3 regions of the Citrobacter sedlakii genome follow, and region 3 is predicted to be linked to each of the others. Evidence: predicted binding sites of a transcription regulator. Region 3 holds the regulator's gene; each other region holds the start of a gene.
The links. Region 3 encodes PurR, which represses purine synthesis genes. Its sites were predicted from a motif close to CANGCAAACGTTTGCNTG; they were not measured.
Positions count from the first base shown of each region.

Region 1: gltB (glutamate synthase large subunit) is a predicted target of PurR. The motif match lies at 1,898-1,915, and genes of this name have one in related genera.
Region 2: carA (glutamine-hydrolyzing carbamoyl-phosphate synthase small subunit) is a predicted target of PurR. The motif match lies at 2,914-2,931, and genes of this name have one in related genera.

Region 1 covers NZ_CP071070.1:560,623-571,403, reverse strand. The annotation lists gene arcB (aerobic respiration two-component sensor histidine kinase ArcB) at 1-241, opposite strand, end outside; gene mnmL (tRNA modification radical SAM protein MnmL/YtqA) at 335-1,264, opposite strand; gene gltB (glutamate synthase large subunit) at 1,951-6,411, shown strand; gene gltD (glutamate synthase subunit GltD) at 6,424-7,842, shown strand; gene JY391_RS02745 (StfH/YfcO family fimbrial adhesin) at 7,915-8,769, opposite strand; gene JY391_RS02740 (fimbrial protein) at 8,772-9,296, opposite strand; gene JY391_RS02735 (fimbrial protein) at 9,293-9,760, opposite strand; gene JY391_RS02730 (fimbrial protein) at 9,757-10,173, opposite strand; gene JY391_RS02725 (fimbria/pilus periplasmic chaperone) at 10,278-10,781, opposite strand, start outside.
Region 2 covers NZ_CP071070.1:3,812,583-3,823,363, forward strand. The annotation lists gene carB (carbamoyl-phosphate synthase large subunit) at 1-1,656, opposite strand, end outside; gene carA (glutamine-hydrolyzing carbamoyl-phosphate synthase small subunit) at 1,675-2,823, opposite strand; gene dapB (4-hydroxy-tetrahydrodipicolinate reductase) at 3,279-4,100, opposite strand; gene JY391_RS18180 (LacI family DNA-binding transcriptional regulator) at 4,234-5,241, opposite strand; gene JY391_RS18185 (class I mannose-6-phosphate isomerase) at 5,429-7,174, shown strand; gene JY391_RS18190 (PTS sugar transporter subunit IIA) at 7,179-7,607, shown strand; gene JY391_RS18195 (PTS sugar transporter subunit IIB) at 7,619-8,113, shown strand; gene JY391_RS18200 (PTS mannose/fructose/sorbose/N-acetylgalactosamine transporter subunit IIC) at 8,124-8,924, shown strand; gene JY391_RS18205 (PTS system mannose/fructose/sorbose family transporter subunit IID) at 8,924-9,742, shown strand; gene JY391_RS18210 (glucose-6-phosphate isomerase family protein) at 9,806-10,588, opposite strand; gene JY391_RS18215 (glucose-6-phosphate isomerase family protein) at 10,581-10,781, opposite strand, start outside.
Region 3 covers NZ_CP071070.1:2,481,847-2,492,627, forward strand. The annotation lists gene sodB (superoxide dismutase [Fe]) at 1-524, shown strand, start outside; gene JY391_RS11850 (MFS transporter) at 579-1,745, opposite strand; gene cydH (cytochrome bd-I oxidase subunit CydH) at 1,914-2,003, opposite strand; gene purR (HTH-type transcriptional repressor PurR) at 2,298-3,323, shown strand; gene punR (DNA-binding transcriptional activator PunR) at 3,320-4,252, opposite strand; gene punC (purine nucleoside transporter PunC) at 4,376-5,581, shown strand; gene cfa (cyclopropane fatty acyl phospholipid synthase) at 5,872-7,020, shown strand; gene JY391_RS11880 (riboflavin synthase subunit alpha) at 7,058-7,699, opposite strand; gene mdtK (MdtK family multidrug efflux MATE transporter) at 7,916-9,289, shown strand; tRNA gene JY391_RS11890 (tRNA-Val) at 9,441-9,517, shown strand; tRNA gene JY391_RS11895 (tRNA-Val) at 9,532-9,608, shown strand; gene JY391_RS11900 (Hsp20 family protein) at 9,766-10,236, opposite strand; gene JY391_RS11905 (sulfite exporter TauE/SafE family protein) at 10,465-10,781, opposite strand, start outside.

The DNA of each region.
Region 1 (10,781 bases), 1.9 Mb from region 3:
CCAGTTGCTCGACCACCACCGACAGAAAATAGACGGCCCAGGGAGTGATTAATAAACCAAAGAAGATGGAGCGGATGACGTCAATCTGTTCGACCCGGCCATGCAGCACCATAGTGACCGCCATCTGCACGACAATTGCCAGCACAACGAGCGCTAACGCCAAAAGCAGCGAAAAGCGCACCAGACCCAATTTCATCATTAGATCAACATAGTACTGCGCCAGCATACGAATTTGCTTCATCAGGAATTTCCTTTACGACAACCTGGCACAATAATACTCAATTCTGGGCGTGACGTTGAAGAATGTGCAAGAAATGCGAGCGCCCGTCATAGATCAGGCGTCGGGCGAAATCCAGGGGCGTCCAAGCGCCGACCCCTGAACGCCGTGTTCGTTAAGATAGCGATCCAACTCGACCATTCCGGTCCAGCGATTTTCACACCACAGCGGCGCCAACAGCGTCGGACGACGGGCGCTGGCGGAGATACGATGGTAAATCACTTCCGGCGGCGTATGGCGGATCATCTCTCCTGCCGTCAAGGTATAATCGTCCAGCGCAATGCCGGTCAGCCGCCCCGCTTCCCAGGCCTTCGCCATAATGCTGCCCGTGACAATATGCAGCGGGTGCAGCTTAATGCCATCCACCCCCGTCTCCACCACCCGCGCCAGCGTTTGCAGGCATTCACGCTGGCCTTCGCCCGGCAAGCCGACGATAAGATGCGCGCACACCTTCAGTCCGCGCTCGCGCGCCAGCCGGGTGGTGCGCTGGTAGCAGGCGAAATCGTGACCCCGATTAATACGATGCAGGGTTTTATCATGCGCGGTCTGTAACCCAAGCTCCAGCCACACTTCGTAGCCCTGGTCTTTATACTCACAGAGCAGATCGAGCACCGCATCCGGCACGCAGTCGGGACGCGTGCCGACGCACAGGCCGACCATGTTGGCCTGGCTTATCGCCTGCTGATACATCGCGCGCAACACCTGCACTTCGGCGAAGGTGCTGGTATAAGCCTGGAAATAAGCCAGATAGCGTTTGGCGCGATTGACCCGATGCGCCTGATGGGCAAGCTGTTCGGCGATCGATCGATGCTGCTGGGCTTCATCGGCAAAAGAGGCGACGTTACAGAAAGTGCAGCCGCCACGACCGATGGTGCCGTCACGGTTAGGGCAGCTAAACCCGCCGTGCAGCGTCAGTTTATGAACCTTTTGTCCATAACGACGCGAAAGATCCCCACCAAACATATTGACTAATTTCTGTAACTGCATAATCTGATAGACCGCCTCTTAAAAAGAGGCCAAAGCCTGCCATTTTTAGCCCCGTTCGGCGATGACCTGGATCAATCGCCACGGCGGGCTTTTATCAATTGCATATCCAGTCAAAATAAACGCTATTTCATTCATAAGCTGTTCAATTATTTTTCCTTATCTCCTTCCATTTTTTTTATCTTCTGACGCCGATTGCGCAAAAACAGTATGATGAATTGCCTTCACAGTGACAACCAGCACAAAACACTGCATCTCACGGGGAATCAAGCTGAGATAAGGGTTCACAGAGGGATATGACAGTGAGACAGATCACACTCCGCATCCCGTCTCTCCCACGTTAAAGCAATGTAAAAATGTCAGTAATTCCAGTAATTTCATTCAGATACATGCTGCGTAGCACATTTTGGCATAAATAAGCTTGCCATTTGACCTGTGTGTAGATTCCCGATAAGTTGGAAATCCGCTGGAAGCTTTCTGGATGAGCGCTGCGCTCATCATATTTATGCAGTAATTGAGATTCCCTCTGACAGCAAGTCCTCAAACTTGTTTGACCTACGCGAAAAGGATAAAGAGGGCGAATGCGAGGTAAGCGTAAGATGCGCAAACCCCGTCGCCATGCTCTTGGTGTGCCCGCGCGCAAACGGTGTCGGAAGGGGATCCCGCAGAGCCTGGGGAGGTTCACTGATATGTTGTACGATAAATCCCTTGAGAAGGATAACTGTGGTTTTGGCCTGATCGCCCACATAGAAGGCGAACCTAGCCACAAGGTAGTGCGTACCGCAATCCACGCACTGGCCCGAATGCAGCACCGTGGCGCGATCCTCGCCGATGGTAAAACCGGCGACGGTTGCGGCTTGCTATTACAAAAACCGGACCGCTTTTTTCGTATCGTTGCCGAAGAGCGCGGCTGGCGCTTAGCCAAAAACTACGCCGTCGGGATGATCTTTTTAAATAAAGATCCGGATCTGGCCGCCGCCTCTCGCCGTATTGTTGAAGAAGAGCTGCAGCAGGAAACCCTGTCAATTGTCGGCTGGCGTGATGTGCCAACCAACGAAGGCGTTCTCGGTGAAATTGCCCTCTCCTCTCTGCCGCGCATTGAGCAAATTTTTGTCAACGCCCCTGCAGGCTGGCGTCCGCGCGATATGGAACGCCGCCTGTTCATCGCCCGCCGCCGCATTGAAAAGCGTTTGCAGGACGACAAAGACTTCTACGTCTGTAGCCTGTCGAACCTGGTCAACATCTATAAAGGTCTGTGTATGCCGGCGGATCTGCCGCGCTTCTACCTGGACCTGGCGGATTTGCGTCTGGAGTCGGCCATCTGCCTGTTCCATCAGCGCTTCTCCACCAACACCGTACCGCGCTGGCCGCTGGCGCAGCCGTTCCGCTATCTGGCGCATAACGGCGAGATCAACACCATCACCGGTAACCGTCAGTGGGCGCGCGCCCGTACCTATAAATTCCAGACGCCGCTGATCCCGGACCTGCACGACGCCGCGCCGTTTGTTAACGAAACCGGCTCCGACTCCAGCTCCATGGATAACATGCTGGAGCTGCTGCTGGCCGGCGGGATGGATATCGTTCGCGCGATGCGCCTGCTGGTGCCGCCAGCCTGGCAGAACAACCCCGATATGGACCCCGAGCTGCGCGCCTTCTTCGACTTTAACTCCATGCACATGGAGCCCTGGGACGGCCCGGCGGGGATCGTCATGTCCGACGGTCGCTTCGCTGCCTGTAACCTCGATCGTAATGGTCTGCGTCCGGCGCGCTACGTCATCACCAAAGACAAACTGATCACCTGCGCCTCGGAAGTCGGCATCTGGGATTACCAGCCTGACGAAGTGGTGGAAAAAGGCCGCGTTGGGCCTGGCGAACTGATGGTAATCGACACCCGCGGCGGCCGTATTCTGCATTCCGCCGAAACCGACGACGATCTGAAAAGCCGCCACCCGTATAAAGAGTGGATGGAGAAAAACGTTCGCCGCCTGGTACCGTTTGAAGAGCTGGCTGACGATCAGGTGGGAAGCCGCGAACTGGACGACGACGCGCTCGCCAGCTACCAGAAACAATTTAACTACAGCGCGGAAGAGGTGGACTCCGTCATCCGTGTGCTGGGCGAAAACGGCCAGGAAGCGGTCGGCTCTATGGGTGATGACACCCCGTTTGCCGTGCTCTCCAGCCAGCCGCGCATTATTTACGACTACTTCCGCCAACAGTTTGCGCAGGTAACCAACCCGCCAATCGATCCGCTGCGCGAAGCTCACGTCATGTCGCTGGCCACCAGCATTGGTCGCGAAATGAACGTCTTCTGCGAAGCGGAAGGCCAGGCGCATCGTCTGAGCTTTAAATCGCCGATCCTGTTGTACTCTGACTTTAAACAGTTGACGACGATGAAAGAGGAACATTATCGCGCCGACTGGCTTGATATCACCTTCGACGCCACGCAGACCACGCTGGAAGAGACCGTGAAAACGCTCTGCGACACCGCCGAACAGATGGTGCGTAATGGTACCGTCCTGCTGGTGCTTTCCGACCGCAACATTGGCAAGAACCGCCTGCCGGTGCCCGCGCCGATGGCCGTGGGCGCGGTACAGACGCGTCTGGTGGAACAAAGCCTGCGCTGCGACGCGAACATCATCGTTGAAACCGCCAGCGCCCGTGACCCGCATCATTTTGCGGTGCTGCTCGGCTTCGGCGCGACCGCCATCTATCCCTATCTGGCATACGAAACGCTGGGCCGTCTGATCGACACCCAGGCGATTGCCAAAGACTACCGCACCGTGATGCTGAACTACCGTAACGGCATCAACAAAGGGCTGTACAAGATCATGTCCAAAATGGGCATATCAACCATCGCCTCTTACCGCTGCTCGAAGCTGTTTGAAGCGGTCGGCCTGCATGACGACGTGGTGAACCTGTGCTTCCAGGGCGTGGTGAGTCGCATCGGCGGGGCGGGCTTCGCCGACTTCCAGCAGGATCTGCTGAATCTCTCCAAACGCGCCTGGCTGGCGCGCAAACCAATCGCCCAGGGCGGCCTGCTGAAGTATGTGCACGGCGGCGAATACCACGCCTATAACCCGGACGTGGTGCGTACCCTGCAACAGGCGGTACAAAGCGGCGAGTACAGCGACTATCAGGAATACGCGAAGCTGGTCAACGAACGTCCCGCCACGACGCTGCGCGATCTGCTGGCTATCACTCCGGGTGACGACGCCGTGAGTATTGACGACGTTGAACCGGCCAGCGAACTGTTCAAGCGTTTCGACACGGCGGCAATGTCCATCGGCGCGCTGAGTCCCGAAGCCCACGAAGCGCTGGCGGAAGCCATGAACAGCCTCGGCGGGAACTCCAACTCCGGCGAAGGCGGTGAAGACCCGGCGCGCTACGGCACCAATAAAGTGTCGCGTATCAAGCAGGTGGCATCCGGTCGCTTTGGCGTAACGCCAGCGTATCTGGTCAATGCCGATGTTATCCAGATCAAGGTCGCGCAGGGCGCGAAGCCGGGCGAAGGCGGCCAGTTGCCGGGTGATAAAGTCACCCCATACATCGCCAAACTGCGCTACTCGGTACCGGGCGTGACGCTGATCTCCCCGCCGCCGCACCACGATATTTACTCTATCGAGGATTTAGCGCAGCTGATTTTCGACCTGAAGCAGGTTAACCCGAAAGCGATGATCTCCGTGAAGCTGGTTTCCGAGCCGGGCGTCGGCACCATTGCGACCGGCGTGGCGAAAGCCTATGCCGATCTGATCACCATCGCTGGCTACGACGGTGGTACTGGCGCCAGCCCGCTCTCCTCGGTGAAATACGCGGGCTGTCCGTGGGAGCTGGGTCTGGTGGAAACCCAGCAGGCGCTGGTGGCAAACGGTCTGCGTCATAAGATCCGCTTGCAGGTGGACGGTGGCCTGAAAACCGGCGTTGATATTATCAAAGCCGCGATTCTGGGCGCGGAAAGCTTCGGCTTCGGTACCGGCCCGATGGTGGCGTTGGGCTGTAAATACCTGCGTATTTGTCACCTGAATAACTGCGCGACGGGCGTCGCAACGCAGGATGACAAACTGCGTAAGAACCACTATCACGGACTGCCGTTCAAAGTGACCAACTACTTTGAGTTTATCGCCCGTGAAACCCGCGAGCTGATGGCGCAGTTGGGCGTCACCCGCCTGGTGGATCTGATTGGCCGTACCGACCTGCTGAAAGAGCTGGAAGGCTTTACCGCCAAACAGCAGAAACTGGCCCTGTCCCGTCTGCTGGAAACCGCCGAGCCTCATCCAGGCAAAGCGCTGTACTGCACGGAAAACAACCCGCCGTTCGATAACGGCGTGCTGAACGCGCAATTGTTACAACAGGCGAAACCGTACGTTGACGAACGTCAGAGCAAAACCTTCTGGTTTGACATTCGCAATACCGACCGTTCCGTTGGCGCGTCGCTGTCGGGCTATATCGCCCAGACGCATGGCGATCAGGGGCTGGCGTCTGATCCGATCAAAGCGCACTTTAACGGCACCGCGGGCCAGAGCTTCGGCGTCTGGAACGCCGGCGGCGTTGAGTTATACCTGACCGGCGATGCTAACGACTATGTCGGTAAAGGCATGGCGGGGGGGCTGCTGGCGGTACGTCCACCGGTCGGTTCAGCTTTCCGCAGTCATGAGGCGAGCATTATTGGTAACACCTGCCTGTACGGCGCGACCGGCGGTCGCCTGTACGCCGCAGGCCGCGCAGGTGAACGTTTTGCGGTGCGTAACTCCGGGGCAATCACCGTCGTGGAAGGCATTGGCGACAACGGCTGCGAATACATGACCGGCGGTATTGTCTGCATTCTCGGCAAAACCGGCGTGAACTTCGGCGCAGGCATGACGGGCGGTTTTGCTTACGTGCTGGATGAAGACGGTGAGTTCCGCAAACGCGTGAATCCGGAATTAGTGGAAGTGCTGAGCGTTGACGATTTGGCGATTCACGAGGAGCATTTGCGTGGATTGATTACCGAACATGTGCAGCATACCGGATCGCAGCGTGGCGAAGAAATTCTGGCGAACTGGTCAGCTTTTGCCACGAAGTTCGCGCTGGTGAAGCCGAAATCCAGTGATGTGAAAGCCCTGTTGGGTCACCGTAGTCGTAGCGCAGCCGAGCTGCGCGTGCAGGCGCAGTAAGAGGGTCTGGTCATGAGTCAAAACGTATATCAATTTATCGACCTGCAGCGCGTTGATCCGCCGAAGAAGCCGCTGAAAATTCGCAAAATCGAGTTCGTCGAAATCTACGAGCCGTTTTCTGAAGGTCAGGCCAAAGCACAGGCAGACCGCTGCCTGTCCTGCGGCAACCCGTACTGCGAGTGGAAGTGTCCGGTACATAACTACATCCCGAACTGGCTGAAACTGGCCAACGAAGGGCGTATTTTCGAGGCCGCCGAGCTGTCTCACCAGACCAACACCCTGCCGGAAGTGTGCGGTCGCGTCTGCCCTCAGGATCGCCTGTGCGAAGGATCCTGTACGCTGAACGACGAGTTTGGCGCGGTGACTATCGGCAATATCGAGCGCTATATCAACGATAAAGCGTTCGAGATGGGCTGGCGTCCGGATATGACCGGGGTACGTCAGACCGACAAACGCGTGGCGATTATCGGCGCCGGTCCTGCCGGGCTGGCCTGCGCCGACGTGCTGACCCGCAACGGCGTAAAGGCGGTGGTCTTTGATCGTCATCCGGAGATCGGCGGCCTGCTGACCTTCGGCATCCCGGCGTTTAAGCTGGAAAAAGAGGTGATGACCCGTCGCCGCGAAATCTTCACCGGCATGGGCATTGAGTTCAAACTCAACGTGGAAGTGGGTCGTGACATACAGCTCGACGACCTGCTGAAGGATTACGATGCGGTGTTCCTCGGCGTCGGCACTTATCAGTCCATGCGCGGCGGGCTGGAAAACGAAGACGCCGATGGCGTGTTTGACGCGCTGCCGTTCCTGATCGCCAACACCAGGCAGATCATGGGCTTTGGCGAAACCACCGACGCGCCGTTCATCAGTATGGAAGGCAAGCGCGTGGTCGTGCTGGGCGGTGGCGATACGGCGATGGACTGTGTGCGTACCTCTGTTCGTCAGGGCGCGACGCACGTCACCTGCGCCTATCGCCGCGACGAAGAAAACATGCCGGGTTCAAAACGCGAAGTGAAAAACGCGCGTGAAGAAGGCGTCGAGTTTCAGTTCAACGTGCAGCCGCTGGGTATTGAAGTCAACGCCAACGGCAAGGTGTGCGGCGTGAAAATGGCGCGCACCGAAATGGGCGCGCCGGATGCGAAAGGCCGTCGTCGCGCGGAGATCGTCGCCGGTTCAGAACACGTGGTCCCGGCTGACGCCGTCGTGATGGCGTTTGGTTTCCGTCCGCACAGCATGGAATGGTTGAAAGCGCACAGCGTCGAGCTGGACTCACAGGGCCGTATTATCGCTCCGGAAAGCAGCGATAACGCGTTCCAGACCAGCAATCCGAAAATCTTCGCCGGTGGCGACATCGTACGCGGTTCAGATCTGGTGGTCACCGCCATTGCCGAAGGCCGTAAAGCGGCTGACGGGATCATGAACTACCTGGAAGTTTAATCACCACCGCCCCCATCCGGAAGATAAGTCAGGGATGGGGGCTATCTGCAAGCCTGTACAGCGGAAAACGTCTTATAGCTGTTCAAGAATATACTGGAAATTACAGGTTGCTTTTACCATTCCCGTGCCTATATTTTTGGTGTTCACCGAAACAGTAATATCGTGCAAGGCTTTATCTGTTAGCGCAAAGGGCGAGGCTCTGCTTTGGACATGATTGTCATCGCATCCCAGTACACTCAACGTCACTCCTGTCCCCACAAAACGGCAGTACGCGCCGCGCGAATCATACTTGCTTTTATCGCATAGCGAACCGCTCTCCATTAAATAGGTTTGCAGCGAGGAGGTCACCGTCCCGCCTGTAGCATCAACAGCGAGAACGGTCTCATGCTTTACGATGTTGGGATCCCAGGAAATATCAAATGTGTCCACCGGTACTGTCGGGCATACCGAGTCGCGGGTCACTGGTCCCGTATAAAAGTTGCCACTCAAACGCATTGTCGATGTCGCCGATATTGTCGCTATCCATGGACAGCCATAGTTATCCGATTCAACCTCAACGCTGATGACGAGTTGACCACATTGCCATTTAGAGGTATCTATGCCGGGACAGCTTGAGTTCGATGCCGATGCAAAATCGACTATCGTCAGGACGGGCGCCTTTCCCGTACCCGACCAGGATGTTGCTGGAATGACTGCGCCTTTATGTGACACATAGGGAATTTTATAAGCCCCATAGGTAACCCCCTGAGGCGTGGCAACAGTAACATTTAACGTCGTCGGTCCACTATCAATTGTCCGATTACGCCCGTAGTAGATCGTTTCACTATTAAATTTTGAGTTCGCCAACTGATCCCCAGCCGCAGTCGCGGAAGGGGAAAATAAAGGTAAGCAAAGAAAAAATACGCTGATGCAGATAAATTGTTTCATCGTTATAAGTACTCAAAAGCAACGAGAGTTGTCGCACTGAAGGTTCCAGGCGTTATCTCCTGGCCTTCCACCGCCTGAATCCAGGCATTAAAATTCAATGTATTCAGCCCATCGCTCAGCATAAATTCATTTCCTGAAGCGCCGTTGATCTTCACCTGTGCGCCGTCTTCAGTCTCAATGCCGATGCCAATGCCGCTGGCGTCGGCGCCCCCTTCCAGCGCCAGAAAGCCGCTCATGCCGCTGACTTCCATACCGGAAAAACGCACGGAAACAGACTTGCTTGTCACTGTATTGCAGTCTTTAAGCTGTAAGCTGAACGCGACAGGCTTCGATCTCCCGCGGGTAGCCAGCTCTGGCGCGCTCAATGAGGGAAAAAGGACTTCTGTAAGCGTATTGCCGTTGACCACCAACGAGCAGGGCGATGACAGCAACCGACCGGTAAAATGAATTTTCGTCTCTGCGTTCACCGTCTGTCCCAATATTCCCCACAGCGCCAGCAAGCAGAGCGCATCTTTCACGACGCTCATTGATACTCCACCTTTATCGTTGCCCATGCCTCAAAGGAACCGTCCTTTAAGCTTGCCCCGCTCTTTTTCACCGGCACCGCTTCCAGCAACGGGAAAGTCAGTTCCTCAACCGACAGCACATCATTAATGGTGAAGGGTTGACCATTCTGTTTGATTTCGACACCCAGACCATCAACATCTGTTTCAATTGCCGCAGGATTAAAATCGCTGATCGCCCCACCGATGGTTAACGTCATTTGGTGGTTCCTGCCGGGATAGTTGCAATAAACATTAAGTCCAATCAGCGTCGTATAGTTGACGCCATCGATCTTCTCAATGGCGACATCACCGAAGCCGATCTCTATTGTCTCTTCATTGTTAACTGTGCATGTGGGTGGCGCGATCAGCGTCCCGCTGAATTGCAGGTTTTCCGCCGCCGACAGCGTAAAGCTGCTTAGCAGGAAGCCCAGGAGTATTTTTTTCATTGATAATCCACCACTAACGTTGCGGCCGCGCTGAATTCCTGTGCCTGAAGTTCGCTACCGCTCGCCTTAACCAACGCGGCCTCCAGCGGTATGCCGGACGTGGAAGCGTAGGTAAAATTCAGCCAGTTGCTGTTATCAAGGGGGACCAGCGTTCCGTCGCTGGCCGTCTGGATACGAATACCCAGCCCGCTGGCGCTGGTCTTTAATACCGACTCACCGTTTATCGTCACGGGTGCGCCCTGGATCTGCAATTTCAGGTAATCGGATACCCTTCCGTTACAGTTCAATGAGTACTTAACCGGCTGGATATACTCCGCCTTCCCCACTTCGGTCGTCAGCACGTCGCCAAACGTAACCGACCCGCCCGTGACGGTGCAGGGCGGAGCCGCGTTCACCAGCACGATCAATTTCATATTGACCGTTTTACTTTTCGCATTAACCGGGGCTATTCCTGCGCAAATGAATAACGTTAACGCCGCCGCCCCTATACGCGCCACGTTCTTCCTGCTGAAGACACTCACGATTTTCTGCTCTTCTCTTTATTGACTGTGCATTTCTCTGCTGAGCAGTTAAAAATCAGCGGCAAGCGAGCGCCATAATCATTCACGTAAGTAAGTACCGGCGTGTTACCCAATTCGGCGATACCGGCGACCATCATCTGGCTGGTCTGCGGCGCAATCACCATTGGCGTAAACCCTTTCGCCGTCTCGCCGTCCACGTCGCGACTGGCATCGCTCACTATGACGTAATAACCCGTGGTGTTATTCACCTGATACTGACCCCCTTTTTTCTCCAGCACCACGTCATACTGCCAGGGATTCATGGGATCGACTTTCGCTAGCGACACGGGGCGATAGAACAGCTTGATCCGCGTTTGCAGCGCAATTTGCAGCGTGTTGGGCGCATCGCTTTTGGGCGGGATCTCACGTACGTTGTAGAAAAATAAGCTTTCCCTGTCCTGGGGCAGCGCAGCTAAACCCGGCATTCCCTGAATCCTGGCCTGGCCGATACTTTTCGCTTC
Region 2 (10,781 bases), 1.3 Mb from region 3:
TTCACATTCGTCTTCATAGGTGGAGTACATGTAGGCGGTGTCGGTGGCAAATTCCGCCGCGCAGGTATCCACGCGCTTGTAGACCGGGTGCAGGTCGTACTGGTCGCGCAGCTTGCGGATTTCCGCTTCGCGTACGCCCGCCAGTTTCGCCAGACGCGCATCAGCGAAGCCTTTGCGCTTAAGCTGGCGCAGGAAGTCGGCGGTCAGGCCATTGATGCCCAGCTCCGCGACTTTTTCTTCCAGACGGACCAGCTCTTCAATTTGCACCAGGAACCAGCGGTCGATGTTGGTCAGGTTGAAGACGCCGTCTACGGAAAGTCCCGCACGGAACGCGTCAGCGATATACCAGATACGATCCGCGCCAGCGTCTTTCAGCTCGCGGCGAATTTTGGTCAGCGCTTCCGGATCGTCGAGACTGACTTTCGGGTCGAAGCCGGTCGCGCCCACTTCCAGCCCGCGCAGCGCTTTCTGCATCGATTCCTGCTGGGTGCGGCCAATCGCCATCACTTCGCCCACCGACTTCATCTGGGTGGTCAGGCGGTCATTGCTGCCAGCAAATTTTTCAAAGTTAAAGCGTGGGATTTTAGTCACCACGTAGTCGATAGACGGCTCGAACGAGGCCGGGGTACGCCCACCGGTGATGTCGTTCATCAGTTCGTCAAGGGTGTAGCCCACCGCCAGTTTCGCCGCCACTTTCGCAATCGGGAAGCCGGTGGCTTTAGAGGCCAGCGCCGACGAACGCGACACGCGCGGGTTCATCTCAATGACAATCAGGCGACCATTCTTCGGGTTCACCGCAAACTGAACGTTAGAACCGCCGGTTTCAACGCCGATTTCACGCAGCACTGCCATCGAGGCGTTACGCATGATTTGGTATTCTTTGTCGGTCAGCGTCTGGGCAGGCGCAACGGTGATCGAGTCGCCGGTGTGGATACCCATTGCGTCGAAGTTTTCGATGGAGCAGACGATGATGCAGTTGTCGTTTTTATCACGCACCACTTCCATCTCATACTCTTTCCAGCCGATCAGCGATTCATCAATCAGCAGCTCGTTGGTAGGGGAAAGATCCAGACCGCGCGTACAGATTTCTTCAAACTCTTCGCGGTTGTAGGCGATACCGCCGCCGGTGCCGCCCATCGTAAAGGACGGACGGATGATGCACGGATAACCGACGTCGGCGGCCACCGCCAGCGCTTCTTCCATGTTATGGGCGATACCGGAACGCGCGGTGTCGAGACCGATTTTTTTCATCGCGATGTCGAAACGGCGACGGTCTTCGGCTTTATCGATCGCGTCGGCGGTTGCGCCAATCATGGTCACGCCGAACTCTTCCAGCACGCCCTGACGCTCCAGCTCCAGCGCGCAGTTCAGCGCCGTCTGGCCGCCCATCGTCGGCAGCACCGCGTCCGGACGCTCTTTTTCGATGATTTTACGCACGACTTCCCAGTGAATCGGCTCGATGTAAGTCGCATCGGCCATTTCCGGGTCGGTCATGATGGTCGCCGGGTTAGAGTTGACCAGGATAACGCGGTAACCCTCTTCACGCAGGGCTTTACACGCCTGCGCGCCGGAGTAGTCAAACTCGCACGCCTGACCGATAACAATCGGACCCGCGCCCAGAATCAGGATACTTTTTATGTCTGTACGTTTTGGCATGGCTCTCTTAACTCCTGATTATTTCGCGGACTGACGGTACTGCTCAATTAACTCGATAAAGTGGTCGAACAACGGCGCGGCGTCGTGCGGACCTGGGCTGGCTTCCGGGTGCCCCTGGAAACTAAACGCTGGCTTATCGGTGCGATGAATACCTTGCAGGGTATGGTCGAAAAGGGACTTATGGGTCACGCGCAGGTTCGCCGGCAGCGTGGCTTCATCGACGGCAAAGCCGTGATTCTGCGCCGTAATCATTACGGTATTGTTGTCGATATCTTTTACCGGGTGGTTGCCGCCGTGGTGACCGAATTTCATCTTCACGGTCTTCGCGCCGCTCGCCAGCGCCAGTAGCTGATGACCGAGGCAGATACCGAATACCGGCACATCGGTTTCGAGGAATGTCTGGATTGCGTCGATAGCATAGTCACACGGCGCCGGGTCGCCAGGGCCATTTGAAAGGAAGATGCCGTCCGGGTTCATTTTCAGAACATCTTCCGCTGAGGTTTTCGCGGGCACCACCGTCAGGCGGCAGCCTCTGTCCACCAGCATGCGCAGGATATTGCGCTTGGCGCCAAAGTCATAGGCGACTACGTGGAACGGCAGTTCGTCTTGTTGTTTTGCTTCCGGCAGGTCATTGGCCAGCGTCCAGCTTCCCTGGGTCCAGCTATACGCTTCCGCCGTGGTCACTTCTTTCGCCAAATCCATCCCGTTCAGGCCCGGGAAGGCTTTCGCTTTTTCCAGCGCCAGTTGCGCATCCGGATTATCGCCCGCGATGATGCAGCCGTTTTGCGCGCCCTTTTCACGTAACAGACGCGTCAGCTTACGGGTATCGATATCAGCAATCGCCACGATGTTATGGCGTTTCAGGTAAGACGAGAGGTCTTCGGTGTTGCGGAAGTTGCTGGCGATCAGCGGCAGGTCACGAATGACGAGGCCTTGCGCATGAACCTGAGAAGATTCTTCATCAGCAGCATTGGTGCCGACATTGCCGATATGGGGATAAGTAAGAGTAACGATTTGGCGGGAATAGGAAGGATCAGTGAGGATTTCTTGATAACCGGTCATTGAAGTATTGAAAACGACTTCCCCAACCGCCGAACCTGTTGCCCCTATGGCCCGACCGTGAAACTGGGTTCCGTCTTCCAGAACCAATAGCGCTGACTTAATCAAAACACCCTCCAGAGAATATTCACTCACTTTATTTGCATACTAATTCATTTATACGCGATGAATCAATGCAAATTTGCTTACCTTGAATTTCTGGCAAACGGCGGCATTCTGGAGATAAGGCAGCTAAAAGTCAACTTAAAGGCAGTATTTTTTATATTCTTTTGCAACCTGGAGGTAAAAAGGACGGATTAACGGGCAAAAAGAGCAACTAACCTGGTTGAGAAAACGCTTGCGCAGCAAGAAGAATATAAAAAATGGCGGTAGCGCTGAAAAAAGTGGACCATCTGGTCAAAATTTACATTTCAGCCACAATATTTGATAATAAAAAGTAGAATTTCAGGCATTACAAGAAAAATTTAACGGCAAGGCGCTAAAATAAAAGGGCAATAAAATATTGCCCTATGTAATCAACACATTAAGATTACAATAACCACATCACGAAGGGTAATAACACATCATAAACTGTGTAAATTCAGGACATCTCGCATATCAAAAAGGCCGTTTTGCTTTGTACTGACCCAGATCGCCGATCTTACCGCGCCGTTGGCGAAGGTCATACGGCTGGAGGCCTTATGGGTAATTTCGATACGCTCGCCAATATCGGCAAACATCGCAGTGTGTTCACCAACAATGTCGCCCGCACGCACGGTAGCAAAGCCAATGGTACCCGGCACACGCTCGCCGGTGTAACCTTCACGGCTGTACACGGCGCACGCTTTCAGATCTTTATCCAGCGCATGCGCTATTGCCTCGCCCATCGCCAGCGCGGTGCCGGACGGCGCGTCAACCTTATGGCGATGGTGCGCTTCAATAATTTCGATATCGGTATAATCGCCCATGACTTTTGCCGCCTTCTCCAGCAGCTTCAGCATAACGTTTACCCCAACGCTGAAATTTGCCGCGAAGACAATGCCGATGTCAGCTGCCGCCTCACGAATCGCCTGTTTGCCTGCGTCATCAAAACCGGTGGTGCCAATGACCATGCCTTTGCCGTGTTGACGACAAAATGCCAGATGATTCAACGTGCCTTCCGGGCGCGTAAAGTCGATGAAAACATCAAAATCGTCGGTTACCGCCTCGAGGCTGCATTGTACAGTCACTCCCGTTTTGCCGACGCCCGCCAGCTCACCGGCATCGGCTCCCAGCAATGACGATCCTTCGCGCTCCAGCGCCGCACCAAGCGCAACGCCTTCCATTTCAAGGGCTGCCTGAATCAGCTGGCGGCCCATACGGCCCCCCGCGCCCGCTATCGCGACGCGGACCTGTGCATCATGCATAGTTATTCTCTTACGTTAAAATGATGTAAATCGTTTTCAGATTAACCAGCCCGAGACAAAGCCGCCATCTGAAATCGCCGATAATTAGAATTTTATGATAAACAGGAGGGAGTATCAGTAAAAGGCATGATACTCAGCGAAAACCGCATGACTCTCTGATCACCAGCGCGGGCGGCAGAATGATTCGTTTCGGCGGTTCATCGTTCCCCTGGATGCGGCTGTACAACAGCTCACCCGCTTTGCGACCAATCTCTTTTGCCGCAACCGAAACGGTTGTCAACGCGGGCTGCACCAGCGCCGCTTCGGTGATATCGTCAAATCCCACCAGCGCAAAATCGTTCCCCGGTTCCCGTCCCATTTTACGCAGCGCCTGCATAACCCCTAGCGCAACGATATCCTGATAACAGACAGCGGCGGTGATCTGCGGATAGCGGGTAAGTAATGATTCCGCCACTCTGGCGCCGTCGATCTGACTGGCTTCGGCGGCGACGATCCAGTCTGGATTCGGTGAGATCCCCCACTCCATCAACGTACTGGTGAATCCCCCCATTCGCTGCGCCCGACTGCCAGAGCTTGGGCTACCGCCGATAAAAGCGATATTCTTATGCCCCAACCTGAGTAAATGCGTCGTCGCCATCTGAGTACCGAGGAAGTTATCGGTGCCCACAAAGTCAAAATCAGGATCGCTGAGCGGGCGGACCACCATTATGGCGGGGATATTGCGTCTTTTCAGCGCGGCAAAAAACGAGACTGGCGTTTCCCGCGCTGCGCAAAGCACCATGCCGCAGGCGTTGTTTCGCATCAGGGAATCCACAAATTTTTGCTGCCGCTCGCCGGATTCTTCACTGTTCGCCAGAAACAGCAGCAAGTCATGCCGTTCCATCTCATGACTCAGCCCGGCGGTCATCTCGCCGTAGAACGGGTTGGTGATGTCATGCAGCAACAACCCTACCTGGTTACTACTCCGGTTGCGTAGATTCGCGGCCGTTTGATTGTAAACATAGCCAGACTCGTCCAGCGCTTTCAGCACTCGCTCACGCGTGGCCTGTGATATACGCCCCCGGTTGCGCAGTACCATCGAAACGGTCGCCGTCGACACCCCTGCGCGCTTCGCGACCTGCGCTAACGTGACTGTTGTCATGATTTCTCCTTGTGAAACGCCAGTTAATCGAATAACCCCAATCTGGCGCCTCTGGCCTGTGATACTCATCACACGGACGGCGCATGATCCCGGTTTGTTTCTGATTATGGCGGGTTAATCGCGTTAACCACGCTTTGAATTTAAGGTTAATCGATTAATCTTAATCCAGCGATTACGGAGACTCAACATGCAGACTACCTATAATAAATTCCCTGAGGTTGTCGTTCAGGGTTATGACACCCAGGCCTGGCAAGGCTGGGATTCTATTGCTTCTGTGCTCAACACCAGGGTTTCAGGTTTGACAAAACGCGTGCTGGTCGTGGATTGCTATCCGGGCGTGCGCTCAGATGAGCTGGAACAACGGCTTCTGGCCACCTTAAATGCCGCGTTGGTGGTGAATATCGAATCTGCCCGCCTCGGAAAAGAGGCATTACACGATCTTCTGGCCCGCAACCTGACCGATGACCGGGTGTTCGGCGTTCTTTCCTGCCATCAACTTGTTGAGTTTTTTGATCCTGACAAACTCAATCAGATTCGCCAGCGCATCGCCTCGGTAGCAGAGGGCCTAGTCGTCGTATATGGTCCCGGCGCAGCGCTGGCGCATCCCGGCGATATCCTCGTCTATGCCGATCTCCCTCGCTGGGAAATCCAGCAGCGTATGCGCCATCACGGGCTGAGCAACTGGGGGGCGGACAATCCGGACGAAGATATTCTCCGTCGCTACAAACGCGCTTTTTTCATTGAATGGCGTGTCTTTGACAGACACAAAACGCCACTGCTCAAGCGCGCCGACTTTTTGCTTGATTCCACCGTTGAAAACGCGCCTGCCATGGTCAGCGGCGATGCGCTACGCGCTGGCCTGCAGCAGACCACCACCCAGCCGTTTCGCGTTGTTCCTTTCTTTGACCCCGGCGTCTGGGGCGGTCAGTGGATGAAGCAGCAGTTTGATCTCGATCCTGCGGCACCCAATTACGCGTGGTGTTTTGATTGCGTGCCCGAGGAAAACAGCCTGTTACTGCGTTTTGGCGCCGTACGGATCGAGATCCCCTCTCAGGATTTAGTTTTGCTTTACCCGCGTCCCCTTCTCGGTGAGAAGGTCCATGCCCGCTTCGGCGCGGAATTTCCGATTCGTTTTGATTTTCTCGACACCATCGACGGGCAGAATCTCAGCTTTCAGGTTCACCCGCTGACGGAATATATCCAGCAGCAGTTCGGGATGCACTATACCCAGGATGAAAGTTATTACATTCTCGCCGCACAGCCCGGCGCGGTGGTGTATCTGGGCACCCAAACGGGCATTGAGCCGCAGGCGATGCTGGACGACCTGCGCGCCGCGGAACGTGGAGAAAAAACGTTCGACGATGCGCGTTTCGTAAATCAGATCCCAGCCCGCCAGCACGATCACTTTCTCATCCCGGCAGGCACCGTTCACTGTTCCGGCGCGGGCGCCATGGTGCTGGAAATCAGTGCGACGCCGTATATCTTCACCTTCAAACTGTGGGACTGGGGACGCTTAGGTTTAGACGGTTTGCCCCGGCCTGTGCATCTTGAACACGGCGAGCGCGTTATTGACTGGCAGCGGGATACGCAGTGGGTCTACGACAATCTGGTTAACCGCATTGAACCCATTGCGCAAGGGGAAGGCTGGAGAGAAGAACGCACCGGCATGCATGAGCGAGAGTTTATCGAAACGCGTCGCCACTGGTTTACCGCGCCGGTAATCCATCACACCCAGGGTGGCGTTAACGTTCTGAATCTGGTGGAAGGGGCAGAGGCGATTGTCGACAGCCCCAGCGGTGCGTTCGCCCCATTTACCGTTCGCTACGCTGAGACATTTATCATTCCGGCGGCCGTAGGCGAATACCGGATTACGCCGTCTGGCAACAGTGTCGACCGGCCATTCGCCACCATCAAAGCCTGGGTAAGAGGATAACCGTATGATCAACATTCTTGTCGCCACTCACGGACCGCTGGCAGAAGCGCTCCTCGCCAGTGGCCGTATGGTTTACGGCGAATTACCGCACGTCCACACCGTTACGCTGACCGACCAGGCCGGGATTGAAGGATTTAAAGAGAGCTTTGCGAAAGCCCTGGCCGATGCCGGGCAAAACGCGGATGGCGTGCTGGTACTGTGCGATATGCAAAGCGGCACGCCCTGGAATGTCGCCTGCCAGCATGCATTCTCTGCCCGGACCTTACCACCTGTCGCCGTTGTCGCAGGCGTTAATTTTCCCATGCTGCTGCAAAGCGAAGAGATCTGCCACTTAACGGACGTGCATGCCGCCGCAGCCGAGCTGCTGGCGTTAACCGTACCGACGTTGATTAAAGCCGCCCCGGTTTTAACCGTTCAGTCAGATGATTTTTAAAGGAAACCACCATGAGTATTTCTTTTGTACGTATTGATGACCGCGTTATCCATGGGCAGCTCGTGACACGTTGGGCCAGAGAGCTGCCCTGTGACGGCATTGTCGCGATCGACGACGCCGTTGCGGCCGATCCTCTGCTCTCATCAGTCATGAAAGGCGCGGTTCAGGACACTAAAGTCTGGTTATTTGATACGGCGACCGCGATTGAGAAGTTGCCAAAGGTTATCGCCAGCGAGAAGCGTTATTTCGTGATTGGCAAATCGCCCGTCACGTTAAAGCGCCTCGAAGAGGCAGGCATCAGCCTGCAGAACAGCAATGGCAAAATCAACGTCGGCCCGATGAGCGCCCGCGCCGGCACCACCACCATCGGCCCTAACCAGTCGGTCAATCCAGACGAAATCGCCGCGTTTGACTGGCTGACGCAGCGCGGACATCAGGTGGAGTTCCGCCTGGTGCCGGATGCCGGTTTCTACAGCTGGCAGGACGCACGCCAGAAGCTGAAATAAGGAGGGGACGATGATTTTCGAAGCGACGTTAATCGGTATTCTGTGCTATCTCGGCGCCCTCAGTAGCCCCTGGCTTCTTGGGCTGACGGGCGGCTGGTATCTGATCACCCGCCCGCTGATTTCCGGTATGCTGGTGGGGATCATCCTCGGCGATATGAAAACCGGCATCATCATTGGCGTTGCGGTTCAGGCCGTGTACATCGCCATGGTGACGCCCGGCGGCTCCATGCCCGCCGATCTTAACTTTGTGGCTTACCCGGCGATTGCCCTTGGGATCCTGTCCGGAAAAGGCCCTGAAGTGGCGGTCGCGCTGGCGGCAACGATCGGTATCGCCGGAACCATCCTGTTTAATGCGATGATGGTGCTTAACTCTTTCTGGAACCATCGGGCCGACGTGGCGCTGGAGCGCGGCGACGAGCGCGGCATCTACCTGAACAGCGCCATTTGGCCACAGGTGACAAATTTTATTTTACGTTTCGTTCCGACCTTTATTGCCGTTTACTTCGGCGCACAGTACATCAGCGGCTTTATGGACAGCTTACCTGGCGTCGTGCTGTCAACGATGAATGTACTGGGCGGCATTCTGCCCGCCGTGGGGATCGCCATCCTCCTCAAGCAGATCATTAAAAACTACACCATGTTGATCTATTTCCTCGTGGGTTTTGTCTGCATCGTTTTCTTAAAACTGAACATGGTCGCGCTGGTGATCGTCGGTTCGCTGCTGGCGTTGATTCACTATAACTACAAGCCGGAAGCGCCGCAGGCGGCTAATGCGGCGTCCGCCGCGACAGATGATGAGGATGAATTCTGATGGAAGAACGTTCCCTGACCCGTAAAGATCTCCGGCGCTGCTGGCGAGCATGGATGATGCACAACCTCTCCTCAATGAGCTTTGAACGTCTGGAGTCGTTTGGCTTTTGTCTGAGCATGCTGCCGGTCGCGAAAAAGCTCTATCCGGATGCCGCGCAGCGTACCGAAATGCTGCGACGCCACGCCTCGTTCTACAACACCGAACCGCAGATTGGCGCTATCGTAAACGGCATGGCGCTGGGGCTGGAAGAGAAAAAAGCTAACGGCGAACCCATTGACGGCGAGACCATTAACACCCTAAAAGTCGGCCTGATGGGCCCAATTGCCGGTATTGGCGATTCCATGATCCCAGGGATATTGATCCCCATTCTGTTGAGTATCGGCATGGCGCTCGCCGCAGGGGGAAATATACTGGGGCCGCTTTTTTATACCGTCGCCTGGCTGGCGATCATCATTCCCGGCTCCTGGTTCCTGTTTTTGAAAGGTTACAAAATGGGTTCTGGTTCGGTTGAGATGCTGGTGAGCAGTAAATCTACCCGCCTGCGCGAAGCGTTGTCGTTACTGGGCGTGTTTGTCATGGGCGGCGTTGCGGCAAGCTACGTGAAGTTAGGCACCGGGCTGGAATTTATCACGCAGGATGGCGTAAATATTCACGTTCAACAGATGCTGGATGGCATCTTCCCTCAGCTCCTGCCGCTGGTCGTGGTGCTTGGCACCTGGTATTTGATGGCGAAGCGCGGCGTCTCACCGGTAAAAGCGATGATACTGCTTCTGGTGCTGGCGGCGCTGGGAGTCGCAACAGGCCTGTTTGCGGGTTAAATCCGCGTGATGGCATAAAGAGCGTCAACGCAAAACGAATGGCCGGGGCGATGCCCCGGTTTTTTATGGATGAAACTGCGTCCAAAGCTCGGCGACTTTATCCGGACGGGAAATAAACTGGAAGCGCGCCGGTTCGTCAATAAACTGCTGATAGATTGGCGCGGAGCTAAGCCCAAACTCCGTATAGTGCCGGGGCGTCACGACCTGTAACCGGCCAGCGATATAGCGCGGATTATGCTGCCAGACGACGTTTTTTCCCTGTAGCAGCGGGTACCATGCCAACCCTTTATGTGCCCTGACTGCCTCATATTCAAAGCCATATTCACGGTCACACCAGGCGCCAAAAGTGAGTGGCGTATCAGGATCGGCGGAGATCGTGGCATGACCCCAGCCTGGCGGCACCAGTACTTTCTCGCCCGGTCCGGCGATCACCGCGAAGCAGCGGCCTGGATCGTCATCGACATACTCTTGCATATAAACGATCGCTTTTCCCTGCCAGATCTCATAGAGCTCCGGCGGCGACCAGCCGCTGTGCTGGCTGATCCGATGAACATGCCCCTGACTTCGAATCGGCTCCTCACCCAATCGTCCTGCCGCGTAGGTCACCACGCCAAACAGCAGCATCCGTTTTTTCAGCTCGTCACGATCCTGCATCCGCGCGACATCCATTGCGATAGCGTAAACATCCTCCGGCCCGCAACAGTGCGGGTCGCGCAGAGAGGCTCGAATATGTTCGAGCCGACGAATTTCCGGCATGGGTCCGGTTACTTCCTCGCCATAGCTAAACCCCAGCGGGTGATGATGCACCGCCATATCCAGCCCAAAACGTGATGAAGGTTCAGCCATTCTGCACCGTCCTCGCCAGCGGTTGCTGGTTCTCTTCAAACACCCGGACATTGAAGCCTTTTGCCAGCGCCTGATAATCATGCCCTGCCAGCGTCGGCCATACGGCCAGCGCTGAGAGTACCTCGTCTCCGGTGTTGATCAACCGGTGAGCGGTATAACCTGCGATGATATGGACCGAGCCGGTAAAGACCTT
Region 3 (10,781 bases):
CCGCTGAAACGCTGGAATACCACTATGGCAAACACCATCAGACCTATGTGACAAACCTGAATAACCTGATCAAAGGCACCGCATTTGAAGGCAAATCGCTGGAAGAGATTGTGCGGAGCTCTGAGGGGGGCGTGTTTAACAACGCCGCTCAGGTCTGGAACCACACCTTCTACTGGAATTGCCTGGCGCCGAATGCCGGTGGGGAACCCACGGGTGAACTGGCTGACGCTATCGCCGCCGCGTTTGGCAGCTTCGCCGACTTCAAGGCCCAGTTTACCGATGCCGCGATCAAGAACTTCGGCTCCGGCTGGACCTGGCTGGTTAAAGACAAAGACGGCAAGCTGGCTATCGTGTCCACGTCTAACGCGGGGACGCCGCTCACCACAGACGCCACGCCGTTAATGACCGTCGACGTATGGGAACACGCCTATTACATTGACTATCGTAACGCGCGTCCGGGTTATCTGGAAAACTTCTGGGCGCTGGTTAACTGGGCGTTTGTGGCGAAAAACTTTGCCGCATAACTGAAAAATGCCCGACAGCACATTCGTGCGTCGGGCATTAAAGAGTTTGCCGTTTTAGCTGGCGACGCACTCTGTCTGCGGCTGTTTTCTGGCGGAAATAAACACCAGCAGTAGCGCCAGCCCCGCCACGATCGCCCCCATAACCGGAACAAAAGCGTAGCCCAGACCGCCGGAAATGACCGCCCCGCCCGCGGCAGCGCCCAGCGCATTACCCAGGTTGAAAGCGCCAATATTCACTGACGAAGAAAGGCCCGGCGCCTCGTGCGCCACACGCATCACTCGCATTTGCAGTGGAGGCACCACCGCGAAGGTCGCCGCTCCCCAGACCACCATAGCGATCGCTGCCCCCAGCGCATTTTGTGCCAGAAAGGGGATCGCCAGCATAATCACCATCAGAAGCAACAGAAAACCTTTCAGGGTGCCATTCACCGAACGGTCAGCCAGTTTTCCGCCAAAATAATTACCGATGGAAAACCCAACGCCAATCAGCACCAGCATACCGGTGACAAACGCTGGCGAGGCATGCGTAATGCTGTGCAATACGGGCGCGATGTAGGTATACAGCGTAAACATCGCCCCAGCCCCCAGAACAGTGGTTAATAACGCCATCAACACCTGCGGACGCATCAGCACCGCCAGCTCCTTTTTTACCTCCGGACGCGTTCCAGCGCTGCCCTTCGGCAAGGAGAAGAACAGGCTCGCCATCGCGATAACGCCCAGCCCAGCGGTCGCCATAAACGACATTCGCCAGCCGATAGTTTCACCGAGCCAGGTGGCAGCCGGAACACCGCCGATGTTGGCGATTGTCAGTCCCATAAACATTGTTGCCACCGCGCTGGCCTGCTTATGCTTTGGCACCACGCTTGCCGCCACGACGGAGCCCAGCCCAAAAAAGGCGCCGTGGTTCAGACTGGTCAGAACGCGAGACAGCATCAGGGTGGTGTAATCAGGAGAGATAGCGGAAAGCACATTGCCCACGGTGAAAATGGCCATCAGAAAGATCAACGCATTGCGACGTCCGCGATGTGAAAGCAGTAGCGTCATTAATGGCGCGCCGACCATCACCCCAATGGCATAAGCGCTGATCAGCATTCCTGCGGCGGGAATCGTCACATCAACGCCGCGAGCGATGACCGGCAATAATCCCATGGGAGAAAATTCAGTGGTGCCGATCCCGAACGCGCCTATGGCCAACGCCAGTAAAGGGTAATTTATTTTCATACGGTAATGACTCCGCCTGTTCGCGCTTAAACGCGGTGGACAAGAAAAGCCAAAAGCATGACATCAATCACAAAAAAAGAGAAGTTAACAAATTTACAAAAGACTTTTGCATTTTTGATAACAATTGGCGAAGGGAATGTGAGGGAGCGACACTCCCTCAGCGGTAAATCAGTGCAGTGCTGCGGTTAAACCACCTGCCACGATCAGAGCCAGAACAATAAACGTGGTCACTAATGAAAATTTCAGATCGGTGCTCATCAACTTTTCTCCTTTTTATTCCCACACAAAAAGTGATATAGCGCATTTTTACACACTTGAAAGCAAAAATCTCCCACGATTTAGGGTGATATCTGTTTTTAACACTTCCCCTTTTCGTTAAGATCAGCCAAAATTCGACGCTTACTTGTTTAGCGTACCGGCCATTGACCCCTTCCTGACGTTCCGTGTCGTTTTCCCGGCGTGCCGCAACCCTGATGTTGCGATCAGGGTGTGTAAAGGCAAACGTTTACTTAGCGTATTTTACTGTTCAGGTTGGGTCTGGAGTGAGATGTAATGGCAACAATTAAAGATGTAGCGAAACGAGCAAACGTTTCCACTACAACCGTATCACACGTTATTAACAAAACGCGTTTTGTTGCAGAAGAAACGCGTAACGCGGTGTGGGCGGCAATCAAAGAATTGCACTATTCCCCCAGCGCCGTCGCCCGAAGCCTGAAGGTCAACCATACCAAGTCCATCGGCCTGTTGGCGACCAGCAGCGAAGCCGCCTACTTTGCCGAAATTATAGAAGCCGTTGAAAAAAACTGTTTCCAGAAGGGTTATACCCTCATCCTCGGCAACGCGTGGAATAACCTGGAAAAACAGCGCGCCTATCTGTCGATGATGGCGCAAAAACGCGTGGATGGCCTGTTGGTCATGTGTTCTGAATATCCGGAACCTCTGCTTTCTATGCTCGAAGAATACCGTCATATTCCCATGGTAGTGATGGACTGGGGCGAAGCCAAAGCCGATTTCACGGACACGGTGATCGATAACGCCTTTGAAGGCGGCTATATGGCAGGCCGATACCTGGTGGAGCGCGGACATCGTGAAATCGGCGTGATTCCCGGTCCGTTGGAGCGGAACACCGGCGCAGGCCGTCTGGCTGGCTTTATGAAAGCGATGGAAGAAGCGCTGATCAACGTGCCGGAAAACTGGATTGTGCAGGGCGATTTTGAGCCGGAGTCCGGCTACCGCGCAATGCAGCAAATCCTGTCGCAGTCACACCGTCCGACAGCGGTATTCTGCGGCGGCGACATCATGGCGATGGGCGCGCTCTGTGCTGCCGATGAAATGGGTCTGCGCGTCCCGCAGGATGTCTCGCTGATCGGTTATGACAACGTGCGAAACGCGCGCTTCTTTACGCCAGCGTTAACCACTATTCATCAGCCGAAGGATTCTCTGGGTGAAACGGCGTTTAATATGCTGTTAGACCGTATCGTCAATAAGCGCGAGGAGTCCCAGTCGATCGAAGTCCACCCGCGACTGATTGAACGTCGCTCTGTTGCGGACGGCCCGTTCCGCGACTACCGCCGTTAAGTCGCGCCTGCGGGAGTCTCATCAGGCTCCCGCAGCCACTCTCTGTTCAGTGTTTCACTGTCTCCCAGATACTCCAGCAGCCACGCCAGCGCCGGCGAGGTATCGTTTTGTTGCCAGGTAAGACAGCAGGCGGCATCCGGGAAAGGATTTTCCAGCTCCAGCGCAACCCACTGCCCCGTGTTAAGACGAGGTTTGGCAAAATGCGTCGGCACCATGCCAATACACAATCCAGCGCTGATACAGGTTGCGGAAGAGTCCCAGTCCGGCACGACCATACGGCGTTGATTATCCAGTAACCATGTGACGCGTTTGGGCAGGTTTCGGGAGGTATCCTCCAGCACCAGCGACGGCCAGTTTCGCAACGTGTCGTCGCTCAACGGCCCCATTATGCTCGCCAGCGGATGGGAACGCGCCACCACGCAACTCCAGCTCAACATTCCCATATCGCGAAAGGCATAGCGACCGCCCACCGGAATAGCGCGCGTCGCGCCAATGGCCAACTCCACCCGACCATCGGACAACGCGTCCCAGACGCCGTTGAAAACTTCCTGAAAAACCAGCAGCTCTACATCATCAAAATGACGGTAAAAGTCGACGACCATCTGGCGGGTCCGTTCCGGACGCACGATATTATCCACCGCAACAGGCAACTGCCCGCGCCAGCCATTGGCGATTTGCTGACACTGTTGCCGGGTGTCCTGCATTTTTTTGATAACAGAACGCCCTTCTTTTAAAAACCAGGCCCCGGCGGGCGTCAGCACCACGTCACGGTGGCGGCGTTCAAACAGTGGGACCGCCAACCACTCTTCCAGTTGCCGTACCGTGTAGCTGACCGCAGAAGGCACCCGGTGCAATTCCTGAGCCGCTGAACTGAAGCTGCCGTTACGCGCAACGGCGTCGACGACTTCCAGCGCATATTCTGACCACATAATCTGCCTGCAAAATTTTTGAATGCAATAACCAAATATTACCGTTTCACAAGGAGAAAGACACTCCCTACACTCTGCGCGAAGATTATTCATTAAAATAAGAGAACAACTATGCAAGCAGCGATGCAACCTGGAAAAGGGTTTTTAGTCTGGCTGGCGGGACTGAGCGTACTGGGCTTTCTGGCCACCGACATGTATCTCCCCGCTTTCGCCGCCATTCAATCCGACCTGCAAACGCCCGCGTCGGCGGTCAGCGCCAGCCTCAGCCTGTTTTTAGCGGGTTTTGCCGTCGCGCAACTGCTGTGGGGACCGCTTTCAGACCGCTATGGACGCAAACCGATCCTGCTGTCAGGTTTAGCCATTTTTGCCCTCGGCAGCCTGGGGATGCTGTGGGTAGAAAGCGCCGCCGCACTGCTGGTTTTACGCTTTGTGCAGGCGGTAGGCGTCTGCGCCGCAACGGTGATCTGGCAGGCGCTGGTTACGGACTATTATCCTTCGCAGAAGATTAACCGCATTTTTGCGACCATAATGCCGTTAGTGGGCCTTTCCCCTGCGCTGGCGCCCTTGCTAGGTAGTTGGATCCTGACCCATTTTTCCTGGCAGGCGATTTTCGCCACCCTGTTCGCGATTACCCTGGTGTTGATGCTGCCCGCTCTGCGCCTGAAACCGACTCAAAACGCCCGTAAGGATGGCCAGGATAAGCTGACGTTCGCGACGCTGCTGCGTACCCGGGCTTATCGTGGCAATGTGCTGATCTACGCGGCCTGCTCTGCCAGCTTCTTTGCCTGGCTCACCGGTTCGCCGTTTATCCTGAGCGAAATGGGCTATAGTCCGGCGGTCATTGGCCTGAGCTATGTGCCGCAGACCATCGCCTTTCTGGTTGGCGGTTATGGGTGTCGCGCAGCGCTGCAAAAATGGCAGGGGCAGCAGCTTCTTCCCTGGCTGCTGGTGCTCTACGCGCTAAGCGTTGTCGCCACCTGGGGCGTGGGTTTTCTGAATCACGTCTCGCTGACGGAAGTGCTGATCCCCTTCTGCGTCATGGCGATTGCGAACGGCGCGATCTACCCGATAGTCGTGGCCCAGGCGTTACGTCCGTTTCCCCAGGCGACGGGGCGCGCTGCGGCATTGCAGAATACGCTTCAGTTGGGATTATGCTTCCTGGCAAGTCTGGTGGTTTCGTGGTTAATCAGCACCCCACTTCTCACCACCACCAGCGTTATGCTGGCCACCGTTGTGCTGGCGGCATTGGGTTACAAAATGCAGGCGCAGGCGGGTATTGTGGAACGTCAGCAGGACAATCCGGAGATGGCCCACGGCGAATCCCATTGATAACGCTAATATATTTTATTCGTTAGGAAGCTAACAATTTTTGGTTGTATCATCGGTTTTTGAGGCCTATACTAAATTTCGGTTGTTAAAAATACGATAATAATTATGTGTTAACGGGAACCGGAGCGTTCCCGCTTCACCATGGATGGCCTTTTCGGCAAGGGTTTCTCCCTTCCTCTGTTCTACGTCGGATTATAGACTCGCGGAATATTTCCGTGAGATTTCTCACAAAGCCAAAAAGCGTCTACGCTGTTTTAAGGTTCTGATCACCGACCAGTGATGGAGAAGCTATGAGTTCATCGTGTATAGAAGAAGTTAACGTACCGGATGACGACTGGTACCGTATCACCAACGAATTATTAAGCCGCGCAGGCATAGCCATCAACGGTCCAGCCCCCGCTGATATCCGCGTCAATAACCCCCGTTTTTTTAAACGCGTATTACAGCAGGGCTCGCTCGGTTTGGGCGAAAGCTATATGGATGGCTGGTGGGAATGCGATCGCCTGGACATGTTTTTTAGCAAAGTCCTTCGCGCCGGACTGGAAAATCAACTCCCCCATCATTTCAAAGATACTCTCCGCATCGCTGGCGCTCGCCTGTTTAATTTACAAAGCAAAAAACGCGCCTGGATTGTCGGCAAAGAGCACTACGATCTGGGTAATGATCTGTTTAGTCGAATGCTCGATCCATATATGCAATATTCCTGCGGATACTGGAAAGAAGCCGGAACGCTTGAGGCGGCGCAACAAGCCAAACTCCAACTGATTTGTGAAAAGCTGCAATTACGTCCCGGCATGCGCGTGCTGGATATCGGCTGCGGTTGGGGCGGTCTGGCGCAATATATGGCGACCCACTTCGGCGTCAGCGTGGTCGGCGTGACGATTTCCGCTGAGCAGCAAAAAATGGCGCAGGCGCGCTGTACCGGACTCGATGTCACCATCCTGCTTGAGGACTATCGTGATTTACGCGATCAGTTTGACCGCATTGTCTCGGTTGGGATGTTTGAACACGTCGGCCCGAAAAATTACAACACCTATTTCGAGGTGGTGGATCGGAATTTAAAACCGGACGGCATTTTTCTGCTGCATACCATCGGTTCGAAAAAAACCGACAATAACGTCGACCCGTGGATCAATAAGTATATTTTCCCGAACGGTTGTCTGCCTTCGGTTCGCCAGATCGCGAACGCCAGTGAGTCGCGCTTTGTGATGGAAGACTGGCATAACTTTGGCGCGGACTATGACACAACCCTCATGGCATGGTATGAGCGATTCCTCGCGGCATGGCCTGATATTGCCGATAACTACAGCGAGCGCTTCAAACGGATGTTCAGCTATTATCTGAATGCCTGTGCGGGCGCGTTCCGCGCGCGGGATATTCAGCTGTGGCAGGTCGTGTTCTCACGCGGAGTAGAAAACGGTTTGCGGGTGGCCCGTTAAGTACCAAGCCCCTGTTCTGCTACAGGGGCTTAACGGGTTACGCTTCGCTTGTCGACCGGACTGTCGCCGCTTCCCGCGCCGCCAGTACCCGTTCTACCGTATCAACCACCGCCTGGGTTTGCGGGTCAATTTCGATATTCACCCGCGCGCCCAGCTTTTTCTTGCCAAGCGTTGTGCGCGCAATCGTTTCCGGAATCAGGTGAACGCAAAAGCGCGTCGCGGTCACTTCGCCTACCGTCAGACTGATCCCGTCAATGCCAATAAATCCTTTGTAGAGGATATATTTCATTAAGGTCGGATCCTGAACTTTAAACCAAATCTGGCGATTATTTTCTGAGGTCAAAATCTTAGAAACCTCTGCCGTGGTCATGATATGACCCGACATCAAATGACCGCCAATTTCATCGCTGAATTTCGCCGCACGTTCAACGTTTACCCGATCCCCCGCTTTCAGCTCGCCAAGATTGGTAATACGCAACGTCTCTTTCATCAGATCAAAACTGATGTGGCTGCCGTTAATGTCGGTCACGGTCAGACAACAGCCGTTATGCGCGACCGACGCGCCCGTCTCCAGCCCGTCCAGCATGTATTCAGGTAATTCCACGACATGGGTGCGAAAGTTTGGTTTTTCATCAACAGACACCACTCTGGCGGTGCCCTGCACAATACCCGTAAACATAACTGCAACTCCCAAATTCAGTTCAACCGTTTCTGCCTGCCACAATAGCAGTTGGAAAATCAGGTTGCCAGCGAAGCGCCCCCCGCGCCTGTTTTTTCACTGGAGAAATATCCATTCCTCGCTACAATAGACTGAAATTTCCCCGCATCTTCTTCTTGCTGCCCTTGCTGGCGGCTTTTTTAGTCTCTCTTATAACAACAAAATATAGGTGTTCACGTGCAGAAGTATATTAGCGAAGCGCGTCAGTTATTGGCTCTGGCAATACCGGTGATTCTTGCGCAAATCGCCCAAACCGCAATGGGTTTTGTGGATACCGTCATGGCGGGAGGCTACAGCGCTACCGACATGGCGGCAGTGGCGATTGGTACCTCCATCTGGTTGCCGGCCATTTTATTTGGCCATGGACTGCTGCTGGCGCTAACGCCGGTTATCGCGCAGCTTAACGGCTCAGGCCGACGCGAGCGCATCGCCCATCAGGTCCGTCAGGGTTTCTGGCTGGCAGGCTTTGTCTCGGTTGCCATTATGATTGTGCTGTGGAACGCCGGATACATTATCCGCGCCATGCATAACATCGATCCTGCGCTGGCGGATAAAGCCGTCGGCTATCTCCGCGCGCTGCTGTGGGGCGCACCGGGGTATCTGTTCTTTCAGGTGGCGCGTAACCAGTGCGAAGGTCTGGCAAAAACCAAACCGGGGATGGTGATGGGATTTATCGGCCTGTTGGTCAACATTCCGGTGAACTATGTGTTTATTTATGGCCATTTCGGGATGCCCGAACTGGGCGGCGTCGGTTGTGGCGTGGCGACGGCGGCCGTTTACTGGGTGATGTTTGTCGCCATGATTTCGTGGGTTAAACACGCTCGCTCCATGCGCGACATTCGTAACGCCGAACGCTTCAGTAAACCCGATGGCGTAGTGATGAAACGCCTGGTACAACTGGGATTGCCCATCGCGTTGGCCTTATTTTTCGAAGTGACGTTGTTTGCGGTCGTGGCGCTGCTGGTGTCCCCCCTGGGCATTGTCGACGTGGCAGGCCATCAGATTGCGCTCAACTTCAGTTCGCTGATGTTCGTGCTACCGATGTCGCTTGCGGCAGCGGTTACCATTCGTGTGGGCTATCGTCTGGGGCAAGGTTCGACCCTGGATGCGCAAACCGCGGCGCGTACCGGGATCGGTGTGGGCGTTTGCATGGCCTGCATCACCGCCATTTTCACCGTATCGCTGCGTGAGCAGATCGCCCTGCTGTATAACGATAATCCTGAGGTGGTGACACTGGCTGCCCAACTGATGCTGCTGGCGGCAATCTACCAGATTTCTGACTCTATTCAGGTGATCGGCAGCGGCATCCTGCGTGGTTACAAAGACACGCGTTCGATTTTCTATATCACGTTTGTCGCTTACTGGGTTCTGGGTCTACCCAGCGGTTACATCCTTGCGCTGACCGATCTGGTGGTGGACCGTATGGGTCCTGCGGGATTCTGGATGGGCTTTATTATCGGTCTGACGTCAGCCGCCATTATGATGATGTTGCGTATGCGCTTCCTGCAGCGTCAGCCCTCGACGGTTATTCTTCAGCGCGCTGCGCGTTAAATCTGCAATAGCCGCCTTCTGGCGGCTATTCTCTCGTCACTTTGCGCACTTCCTCCGCAATCGAGCGAAAACCGAAAGAAAATAACCCTTTCCCTCTTGCCTCATTCCATCTCTGCCGCTAATATTCGTCCCCGTTGTCACCTACAACGTTGCGTTCATAGCTCAGTTGGTTAGAGCACCACCTTGACATGGTGGGGGTCGTTGGTTCGAGTCCAATTGAACGCACCATCTTTCTGTACAGTGCGTCCGTAGCTCAGTTGGTTAGAGCACCACCTTGACATGGTGGGGGTCGGTGGTTCGAGTCCACTCGGACGCACCATTCAGCTATCTCTCTGTTATTCCCGTTACTTTCTCTCTTTTTCTTTCTTTACGCTCACTCTGTTTTTCTCCTCACGCTTCCGTGTCGCGTTAGCATCAGACCGCATTGATGAAAAACGCCCGACATGCGCCGGGCGTAAAACAACGTCAGTTAACGATTACGGCTTATGTTCAAGCACCGGGTTCGCGTTTATGGCGATACGCTGAGGTTTCTCCTCTTCCGGTATATCCTGTAGCAACGCGATTGTCAGCAAACCGTTTTCCAGCGACGCGCCGGTGACGTTGACATGCTCCGGCAGGCTGTAGCTGGCGCGGAAGTCGCTGCGGCTGATCCCCCGGTGAATCCATCCCTCTTCGCCGTGTTCTGTTTTCTCCTCTTCACGTTTACCGCTGATATTCAGCTGACCGCCGACGGTTTCAATTTCCAGCTCGCTCTCTTTCCAGCCCGGCACGCTGAGGGTGAGCTCATAGCGGTTATCCTCCAGCCGCCGGATATTGTACGAAGGCGTGGAGGGCAACGGCGTGCTGCCGGTTAGTTGGCTGAAAAGGCGATCGATGCGGTTAAAGCGGTCCGCAAACAGAGAGTCGGAGAGATCGTGTAATACGGGAAACGTTCTGAGCGTCATCATGTACCTCCTGAACAGTAAAGAAAATATTCAAAAAGTTCATGTCTTACGGGCAGGTGTTGTTTACCCTCACCCATTTTTCATATATGTCCGTAGCGTTGATTTTCAATACGACAAAGCGGAATTTTGCGATCTCCATCACGCTACCGGTTTCTTACTCGCCACTTCGCTGAAAAGCAGTCTCTCCGTCGAATAAACCGTCAGATTTACTGGAATATCCGTTCTGACGGATCACGCAAGTAGCGGACGTGAGATCATCTCCAACCCCAGCACTGTCAGAAACAGCAAGAAACATAGCCTGAACAGCCGCAGGCCGATCCGTGCCCGAATTTTTTGTCCCAGCCACATTCCAAGGAGAGCGGGGATAATCGCCATCCCCGACAGGGACAATTGCCTGACATGAAAAGCATCATGCAGATACAGACCTGCAGCTAGCGCAATCGTCGAGACGGTAAACGAGAGGCCCAACGCCTGAACCAACTCATCACGCCCGAAACGCAGCGACTGAAGCCATGGCACGGCGGGCATGACAAAGACACCGGTGGCGC